3 regions of the Aminobacter sp. SR38 genome follow, and region 3 is predicted to be linked to each of the others. Evidence: predicted binding sites of a transcription regulator. Region 3 holds the regulator's gene; each other region holds the start of a gene.

Region 1 (3,276 bases), 2.6 Mb from region 3:
CTCAAGGAGGGCGGCTCGAAATATTCGCTCAAGGACCGGCGCAAGGCGCTTCGGGGCTCGAGAGCGTATTAGCCCCTTCCCGCGGCATCAGTTGGTCGGCGGCTGGGATGCGCCCGCCTGGCCTGCGACAGAGGCCACGGGTTTTTCCAATTCGGCATAAGGCACACGATAGCCATTGGCGGCCAGCCAGTTGATGGCTGCACGCGGCTCATCGGTCTGGATCATCGTCGCGCCGCGTTCGGCCCAGAAGCCGAACACTTCGTTGGGAAACCCGGCGGCCACCGCCAGTTCGTCGCCGCGGCCGCCGGCGAGATAGCCACCCGGTTTGTTGACGATGGCATGAGTGTCAACCCAGATGTGCCAGTTGCCGCGAATGGCCGCTGCCTTGACCCTGGCCGAAAACAGCGGCCCGCCAGATACGGTCATTGTTTCGGTGTCGCCGCGCCAGGCAATCATCTCCACGGCATTTGCGGCGAAAGCCTTGCCCGATGCCTCGACGAAAGCGGGGTCGCGCACGGCGTCGTCAGCCATGATCGGCATGAACTGGAACCCTTGCCCCACCCGCGCCATCACCGCCTTCACGGTGGCGACACGCTCGGCATTCCACAGGTTCGCCTTGACCACCACCTGCTCTTCCATCTCCATGGCGCGCGCCAGCGCAACCATGTCGATGAGGTCGGCGGTGTCGAGCTTGTTGTCGAGATTGACCAGGATCCTGCCCTTGGCGACCGACAGATATTCCCGCAGCGTCGGCACTGTTTCGGCGGTGACAGTGCCGGTACCCTCGACGACGAGCCGGCATGTCCTGAGCTCGTCCATGGCGCGGGTTACGACCTCGCCCGTGCAGTCGGTGGTACGGTCGAGCCAGCTGTCATGCATGACGATCAGTTCGCCGTCGGCGGAGCGGCGGATGTCGATCTCGACCATTTCGGCGCCGAGAGAGATCGCATCGCGCAGGGCGGCGATGGAGTTTTCGGCAAAGCGCCGCTTGCCGTCCTGCAGGCCGCCTGCCCTGTGCGCCACGACCATCACATGGTCACGCCACTGATTGGCATTTTCGAAGCGCGCGAGGATCTCTTCGGAACGAGAACCGGCATGGCCAGACGTCGCCAGAGCGAGGGTCAGCAAGACCGAGACTGCGCCTGCCAGAACTGTCCGCATGGGAATCGCTCCATGGCTTGATATGCCTGGAGCGACCTAAAAGGCGGCGATGACATGGGCGTGAAAGACAGATGACAGGGCGATGAATGCAGCTGTCACACGCAATTCGCCATGGGGCTGGCATGTTGGTTCAGGCTTCTGTAGTTCTTGCGCCTCGCAATTCTGAACGACCGAATTCCGAAAGACCGAATAAGGAAACTGCCCATGCCCTCTTCGTCGATCGATCACGCCTTTACCGCACGCGGCCCCAAGGGTCGCTCGGGTGATCCGACCTATGCAGGGGCATTGTCCTTCATGCGCCGCAAGTATTCGAAGAATGTCACTGGGGCCGAGGCGGTGGTCTGGGGCATCCCCTTCGACGCCGCCGTCACCAACCGGCCGGGCGCACGCTTCGGCCCGCAGGCCATCCGTCGCGCCTCGGCGATCTTCGATTGCGACCCGCAATACCCGTTCAACCGCGACCTGTTCGACGACCTCGCCGTCATCGACTATGGCGACTGCCTGCTCGACAGCGGCAACCACCAGAAGACCCCTGTTACAATCGAGCGCGAAGCAGCCAAGATCCTGAAATCGGGCGCCTTCCTTTTGACGCTCGGCGGCGACCATTTCGTCACCTGGCCCGTGCTGAAGGCGCATGCGGCGATCCACGGCCCGATGGCGCTGGTGCAGTTCGATGCCCACCAGGACACCTGGCCTGACGACGGCAAGCGCATCGATCACGGATCGTTCGTGGCGCGCGCCGTCAAGGACGGCATCATCGACCCCGATCGCTCGATACAGATCGGCATCCGTACGCACGCGCCCGACGATTGCGGCATCAAGATCCTCTACGGCCACGAGGTCGAGGAGATGCGCGCTGCCGACATCGCCTATGCGATCGCCGAACGCACCGGCGGCAAGAAGACCTATGTCACCTTCGACATCGACTGCCTCGACCCGGCCTTTGCGCCCGGAACCGGCACGCCGGTGGCCGGCGGCCCGTCCTCGGCCAAGATCCTGTCGGTGCTGCGCCAGATGACCCAGATCGACATCGTCGGCGCCGACATCGTCGAGGTTGCACCGGCCTATGACCATGCCGATATTACGGCTATCGCCGGCTCGACGGTCGCCATGCATTATCTCGGCCTGTTGGCCGAGAAGAAGGCGCGCGACAAGGCCTGAGGCATTGAATCAACGGCTTGCGGACGAGAGTCCGAATTTGGCCATAACCACCTGAAATAACGAATTTTTCGACGGACGGCAGACAATGAAACCGAAAATCTTCATCGACGGCGAACACGGTACCACGGGCCTCCAGATCCGCACGCGCCTCGCCGCCCGCGACGACCTCGCCGTGCTGTCGATCCCGGAAGCCGAACGCCGCAACGTCGACCTCAGGGCCGAGCGCCTGCACGAGGCGGATGTCGCCATCCTGTGCCTGCCCGACGATGCCTCGAAGGAAGCCGTCCGCATTCTCGAAGGCAACAACTCGACCCGCATCATCGATACGTCGACGGCGCATCGCGTCCACCCCGACTGGGCCTATGGCTTTGCCGAGATGGACGCTGCCCAGCGCAAGCGCATCGCCGATGCACGGCTCGTCGCCAACCCGGGCTGCTATCCGACCGGCGCGATCTCGCTGATCCGTCCGCTGGTCGCGGCCGGCACCTTGCCGGCCGACTACCCAGTCAGCGTCAACGCCGTTTCCGGCTACACCGGCGGCGGCAAGCAGATGATCGGCCAGATGGAGGACGCCTCGCGCCCCGACCACATAGCTGCGCCGCACTTCCTCTACGGCCTGCCGCTGATGCACAAACACGTTGCCGAGATGAAGCAGCATGGCCTGCTCGAGCGCCGCCCGATCTTTGCGCCCTCGGTCGGCCGCTTTGCCCAGGGCATGATCGTCCAGGTGCCGCTGCATCTCGCCGACCTCAATGGCTCGGCCTCGATCGCCGACATCCACGCAACGCTTGCCGCGCACTATGCCGGACAGGACATCGTCGAGGTCGTGCCGCTTGAGGTCAGCGCCAAGCTCGACCGGCTTGACCCGACCGAGCTTGCCGACACCGACCGCATGAAGCTCTATGTCTTCGGCACCGAAGGCCAGGGCCAGGTCAACCTCGTGGCGCTGCTCGA
Region 2 (3,276 bases), 170 kb from region 3:
GCATGCTGCTCGGCGCGTTCGAGGAAGGCGGCGATCAGCCCCTTCAGTGCCTCGGCGACGCGATGGAACTCGTCCTTGACCCAGAGCCGGAAGTCGACGGCCACCTGGTCGTTGCGCGAGCGTGCAGTGTGCAGGCGTCCGGCGGAGGCGCCGATCAGTTCGGCAAGGCGCGACTCGACATTCATGTGGATGTCTTCGAGCCGGGTCGAGAAGGCGAACTTGCCGTCCTCGATTTCTCGCAGGATCGTGTTCAGGCCGTGAGCGATTTTCTGTTGATCGCCAGCCGAAATAATGCCCGTTTCCGCCAGCATCTCGGAGTGGGCGACGGACCCTCGGATGTCCTGGGCATACAGCTTCTTGTCGAAGCCGATCGAGGCGTTGATCGCTTCCATGATCGCAGCCGGGCCCGAGGCAAAACGTCCGCCCCACATCTGGTTGCTGGCCTTCTTGTCGCTCATCGTGATACCCGGGCTCCGGAGAAAATTGATTAGATGTCGGACCGCAGAAAAATGTTTCCAGCCCCACGCCATATACTGATTGCCGCCGTTGCGGGCGTGATCGCCGGCGCGGTCGCGGTATATGTCAGCACGACCCTTCCTGGCAACAAGACGCCGCAGCCGACGGTCGCCGCCGACACCAGTTCTGCAAGCCCCGACGACAAGCTGTGCGCGGCGAAGGCCGAAAGAGCCAAAGCCGTAGGTGCAGCCGCCGTCGGCCATGTCGCCGCGATGATGCCGGCCGACCCGCCGCAGTCGCTGAAGACGCTTGCCTTCAACGATCCCGAGGGCAAGCCGATGACCATCGCCGACCATGCCGGTCGCACGTTGCTGGTCAATCTCTGGGCCACCTGGTGCGCGCCGTGCCGCGCCGAGATGCCGGCGCTCGATGCTCTGGAGCGCGAGATGGGCGGCGAGGAGTTCGAGGTCGTGGCGATCAATGTCGACACCGGCGACGACACCAAGCCGAAGAAGTTCCTCGAAGAGATCGGCATCTCCTCGCTTGGCCATTACCGCGACAACACGCTCGCCGTGTTCAACGATCTGAAGAAGCGAGGGCTGGCGCTTGGCTTGCCTGTCACCTTGCTGATCGACGGCGAAGGCTGCCTGCTGGCCAACATGAACGGCCCGGCTGAATGGGCTAGCCCTGATGCGAGGACGCTCATCGAGGCCGCACTCGCCAAATAAGGCCGGCGTGTCCACACACGTTTATCTGTCCGTCTTTGCAATTTCAGATTGCAGGATTTGAGCGTGCATTTTCGCGATTTTCTTCCGCGAAGGACGCTTCGCGGCATGTTCATTCCATTTCCAGCCTTTCATTAGCCGGCGCGCTGGCAGTTGAGGTGGGTCTAATTCTCGGCAAATTGCTTTCGTTTTTTGGAAAACCGAAAGCTTCTCATAAGGTTGTGGCGAAAGCGAAATCGAAGCGAGCCGAATGCGACCTTCATACGATCGCTACAAAACTGTTGTGGCGCTGTCATAATCCGACAATACTGGTCCTCGCGGAACTAAACATTTCGCCAACCAGAACGGGAGCGAGACATGAAGACCCTAGGCTTCGCGGCCGGTGTTGCCGCCACCATGACGCTGTTGTCCAGCACCTCCGCCTTCGCCGTCACCGAGATTTCATGGTGGCACGCCATGACCGGCGCGAACAACGAGGTCGTCAACCAGCTTTCCGAAGAGTTCAACAAGAGCCAGAGCGAGTACAAGATCGTTCCGGTCTTCAAGGGCACCTATCCCGAGACGCTGAACGCCGGCATCGCCGCCTTCCGCGCCAAGCAGCCTCCGGCGATCATGCAAGTCTTCGACGCCGGCACGGGCACGATGATGGGCGCCGAAGGCGCCATCAAGCCGGTCGCCGAGATCCTGTCGATGGGCGGTCAGGCCTTCGACAAGAGCCAGTACCTGCCGGGCATCGTCGCCTACTATTCCAAGCCTGACGGCACGATGCTGTCGTTCCCCTACAATTCGTCGTCGCCGATCCTCTACTACAACAAGGACATCTTCCAGAAAGCCGGCCTCGACGTCGACAACCCGCCCAAGACCTGGGGCGAAGTCTGGGATGCCGCCAAGAAGATCAAGTCGAGCGGTGCTGCCCCCTGCGGCTTCACCTCGACCTGGCTTACCTGGATCCACACCGAGAATTTCGCCGCCTGGAACAACCTGTCCTACGGCACCAATGAAAACGGCATCGGCGGCACCAATGTCGAGCTCAAGATCAATGCGCCGGCCTTCGTCAAGCACTTCCAGGAGCTCGCCGACCTCGCCAAGGACGGCACCTTCAAATATGGCGGCCGCACGTCCGAGGCCAAGCAGATCTTCCTCGCCGGCGAGTGCGGCATCTTCACCGAATCCTCTGGCGGCCTTGGCGACATCGTCAAGTCGGGCATGAACTACGGCACCGGCCAGCTGCCCTACGAGGCTGACGCCGCCGGTGCGCCGCAGAACACCATCCCGGGCGGTGCTTCGCTCTGGGTTTTCGCCGGCCTGCCGGAAGAGCAGTACAAGGGCGTTGCCGCCTTCTTCAACTTCCTGTCGCAGACACCGATCCAGGCCCGCCTGCACCAGGTTTCGGGCTACCTGCCGGTCACGCTCGCTGCCTATGAGGAGACCAAGAAGTCGGGATTCTACGACAAGAACCCGGCCCGCGAGATCCCGATCAAGCAGATGATGGGCAAGGCCCCGACCGAAAACTCGAAGGGCGTCCGTCTCGTTAACCTGCCGCAGGTCCGTGACATCGAGAACGAGGAGCTCGAAAAGATGCTCGCCGGCCAGCAGACCGCCCAGCAGGCGCTCGACAATGTCGTCACCCGCGGCAACAAGGCGATCCAGGAAGCGCTGGGGAACTGAAGCGCTCCAATGTCATCGTAGCGTGCCCCTCATCCGCCTGCCGGCACCTTCTCCCCGCAATGACGGGGAGAGGGGACATGCGGCAACGTAGAAGCCCTCCCTCTCCCGTCCTTGACGAGGAGACGGTAAGGGTGAGGCAGCGCGAACGCTGAGCCGAAGGATCCGGCAGTGATGCCATCCAGCTTCTGACCAACGCGTAACGAGAGGCCCTCATTGTCCCCACGCGTCGTCTTCCCCAACAAGATCCTGCCCTATCTGCTGGTCGCGCCGCAGCTGGCGATCACGCTGGTGTTCTTCTACTGGCCGGCCAGCCAGGCGCTGCGCCAGTCCATGCTGAGGGAAGACCCGTTCGGCCTGTCGTCGAAATTCGTCTGGTTCGACAATTTCAAGAAGGTCCTGTCGGACCCCAACTATCTCAACTCGATCC
Region 3 (3,276 bases):
CTGCGCCGCCGCTTCGAGCGCCGCTGGTAGGGCATGGACAAGGAGCATCCTGCTATGAACATCATGACCGAAAAATCCCTCGACGACGCGGTGAATGCTGAGATGAACGCCAGAACGAACGAAATCATCAAGATGCGCGGCGACAAGGTGACCGTGCACTATGGCGAGAAGCAAGCGCTGTTCGGCGTCGATCTCGACGTTCGCCAGAATCAGGTGACGGCGCTGATCGGCCCGTCGGGCTGCGGCAAGTCGACCTTCCTGCGCTGCCTCAATCGCATGAACGACACCATCGACGCAGCCCGCGTCGGCGGCAAGATCACCCTCGACAGCGAAGACATCTACGATCCCAAGATCGACGTCGTCGAGCTGCGTGCCCGCGTCGGCATGGTGTTCCAGAAGCCGAACCCGTTCCCGAAGTCGATCTACGAGAACGTCGCCTACGGCCCGCGCATCCATGGTCTCGCCAAGAACAAGGCCGAGCTCGACGTGATCGTCGAGAAGAGCCTGCAGAAGGCCGCTCTGTGGAACGAAGCCAAGGACCGCCTCAACGAGCCGGGCACCGGCCTGTCGGGCGGCCAGCAGCAGCGCCTGTGCATCGCGCGCGCCATCGCCGTTTCGCCCGAGGTGATCCTGATGGACGAGCCGTGTTCGGCGCTCGACCCGATCGCCACCGCCAAGGTCGAGGAGCTGATCGACGAACTGCGCGAGAACTACACGATCGTCATCGTCACGCACTCGATGCAGCAGGCGGCGCGCGTGTCGCAGCGCACGGCGATGTTCCACCTCGGCTATCTCGTCGAGGAAGGCCCGACCGACAAGATGTTCACCAACCCCGACGACAAGCGGACGCAGGACTACATCACCGGCCGCTTCGGCTGAGTGGGTTTCGTCGCGGCACACGATACGAGGAAGAAATCATGGGCGAACATACAGTCCGGTCCTTCGACGAAGAACTTCAGCACGTCGACCAGCTCATCCGCGACATGGGCGATCTTTCCGGCGCAATGGTGGCCGGCGCCATCCGCGCGCTTCTCACGTCCGACCAGGCACTGGCGCAAAACGTCGTTGCCGACGATACGATCATGGACGCCAAGCAGCGCGATCTCGACAATTCGGCGATCACTCTGATCGCCAAGCGCCAGCCGATGGCGCAGGACCTGCGCGCCGTGGTCGGTGCCATCCGCATGGCGGGTGACCTCGAGCGCATCGGCGACCTCGCCAAGAACATTGCCAAGCGCGTCGGCGCCGTCGGCCAGTCGCCGACCCCGCGCAATCTCTCGCATTCGATCGATGCGATGGCGCAGCTGGTGCTTGGCCAGGTTCGCGGCGTCGTCGATCTCTATGTCGCGCGTCAGGCCGAGGGCCTGAAGGATCTGCGCGCCGACGACCAGAAGATCGACATCCAGTACACCGCCGTGTTCCGCGAACTCCTGACCTACATGATGGAAGATCCGCGCAACATCACGGCCTGCACGCATCTGCTGTTCTGCGCCAAGAACCTCGAGCGCATCGGCGACCATGTCACCAACATCGCCGAGAACGCCTATTTCGTCGTGACGGGTACGCAGCTGCCGCTGAACCGGCCCAAGGTCGACGAGACCACGACGACGGTTCCGGCCTGAGCATTTCCGCAACCGCATGCGTTTGGCGCGGGGGCGCTGCATAGGTTAAATCAGCGCATGGTCCACAAGCGGCCATGCGCAAGGACAAGGTATAGCCAATGATCGCTCCCAAGGTCATGGTCGTCGAAGACGAAGAGCCGCTGGGCGTGCTGCTTCGCTACAATCTCGAATCCGAAGGCTATCAGGTCGAGGTCGTCACGCGTGGCGACGAGGCCGAGATTCGGCTCCAGGAAAACGTGCCCGACCTGCTGGTGCTCGACTGGATGGTGCCGGCGCTGTCGGGTATAGAACTGTGCCGCCGGCTCAGGATGCGTCCCGACACCGAACGCCTGCCGATCATCATGCTGACGGCGCGGGGCGAGGAAAGCGACAGGGTGCGCGGGCTTTCGACCGGGGCCGACGACTACCTGGTCAAGCCGTTCTCGACGCCGGAATTCATGGCGCGCGTCAAGGCGCTGCTGCGCCGGGCCAAACCCGAGGTGCTGTCCTCGGTGCTCAAGGTCGGCGACATCATGCTCGACCGCGAGTCGCACCGCGTCTACCGCAAGAAGAGCGAGATCAAGCTCGGGCCGACCGAATTCCGCTTGCTCGAATTCATGATGCGGCACCCGGGCCGCGTGTTCTCGCGCAGCCAGTTGCTCGACAATGTCTGGGGCGAGACGATCTATATCGACGAGCGCACCGTTGACGTGCATGTCGGGCGCCTGCGCAAGGCGGTCAACAACGGCCGCATGCCTGACGTGATCCGGACCATTCGCGGTGCCGGCTACGCCATCCGCGAGGACTGAGCCGCTTCGGGCTCTTTTCCGCTCAGCTAGGCGACGTCGGCACCGGCACGGCGTGGAGCCGTGCCTGCGGCAAAAATCTCCTGATCAATGGCAAGCAGCGCGCGCATCATCGCGCCCTCGCGTTTGAGCGGAACCTCGTTGGGTTCGGTGTCGAAGGAGATCGCCTTCGAGTGCAGCCCGCCCGCCGTCTTGGCGATGGCCGCGCGCACATGTGGCTCCATGATGTCGAAGGCGGTTGCGCCGACGCCGACGAAGGCGAGGGGGGCGGGGTCGAACAGCGCAAACATCGAGCCGAGTCCAAAGCCGATGGCTTCGCCGGCCTTGCGAAAGGCCTCGCGTTCGGGGCCATCATGGTCACGTGCCGCATCGGCCACGGCCCTGATGTCGTCGTCGGACAGGTCGGCCAGCGGCTCGGCATTCTCGTCGCCAACCCTTGCGTTGCGCCAGATGGCGTAGTTGCCGGCATAGGCCTCGATGCAGCCGCGGCGGCCGCAACGGCAAAGCGCGCCGTCCGGGCGGTGGATCATGTGGCCGAACTCGGCACCCGACGACTGCGTGCCGGTGAACAGCTCGCCCTTGATGACGAGGCCCATGCCGATGCCGTGCGAGAGCAGGATGGCGATGAAGTCGTCGCGATAACGCACCGGATCTCGCCAGCGGAGGGCCTCGGCGATCATGTTGCAGTCGTTCTCAACCGAAACAGGTACGCCGAACTCCTGCTCCAGCCGGTCGGCGAAGGGGATGTCGTCGTATCGGGTGATCGGAGACCACAACAGCTTGCGCGAGGCGGCGTCGGTGATGCCCTGGACGGCGATGGCGATGCGTAGGACGGCGCCGCCCGAAGCGCCGGCGCTGTCGATCAGGCG

What was found. The regulator PhoB, encoded in region 3, activates phosphate uptake and scavenging genes when phosphate is short. The targets are predictions, from matches to a motif close to TGTCATNNANCTGTCAT.
Region 1: the regulator PhoB is predicted to act here: its motif matches at 1,222-1,238, upstream of IG197_RS03495 (glycerophosphodiester phosphodiesterase family protein).
Region 2: the regulator PhoB is predicted to act here: its motif matches at 1,461-1,477, upstream of ugpB (sn-glycerol-3-phosphate ABC transporter substrate-binding protein UgpB).

Annotation. Positions count from the first base shown of each region.
Region 1 is NZ_CP062112.1:693,676-696,951, forward strand. It holds gene IG197_RS03490 (hypothetical protein) at 1-72, shown strand, start outside; gene IG197_RS03495 (glycerophosphodiester phosphodiesterase family protein) at 88-1,161, opposite strand; gene speB (agmatinase) at 1,366-2,322, shown strand; gene argC (N-acetyl-gamma-glutamyl-phosphate reductase) at 2,408-3,276, shown strand, end outside.
Region 2 is NZ_CP062112.1:3,963,324-3,966,599, forward strand. It holds gene argH (argininosuccinate lyase) at 1-458, opposite strand, end outside; gene IG197_RS19470 (TlpA disulfide reductase family protein) at 492-1,184, shown strand; gene ugpB (sn-glycerol-3-phosphate ABC transporter substrate-binding protein UgpB) at 1,539-2,849, shown strand; gene ugpA (sn-glycerol-3-phosphate ABC transporter permease UgpA) at 3,063-3,276, shown strand, end outside.
Region 3 is NZ_CP062112.1:3,789,788-3,793,063, forward strand. It holds gene pstA (phosphate ABC transporter permease PstA) at 1-30, shown strand, start outside; gene pstB (phosphate ABC transporter ATP-binding protein PstB) at 55-879, shown strand; gene phoU (phosphate signaling complex protein PhoU) at 918-1,622, shown strand; gene phoB (phosphate regulon transcriptional regulator PhoB) at 1,721-2,410, shown strand; gene IG197_RS18600 (ROK family protein) at 2,437-3,276, opposite strand, start outside.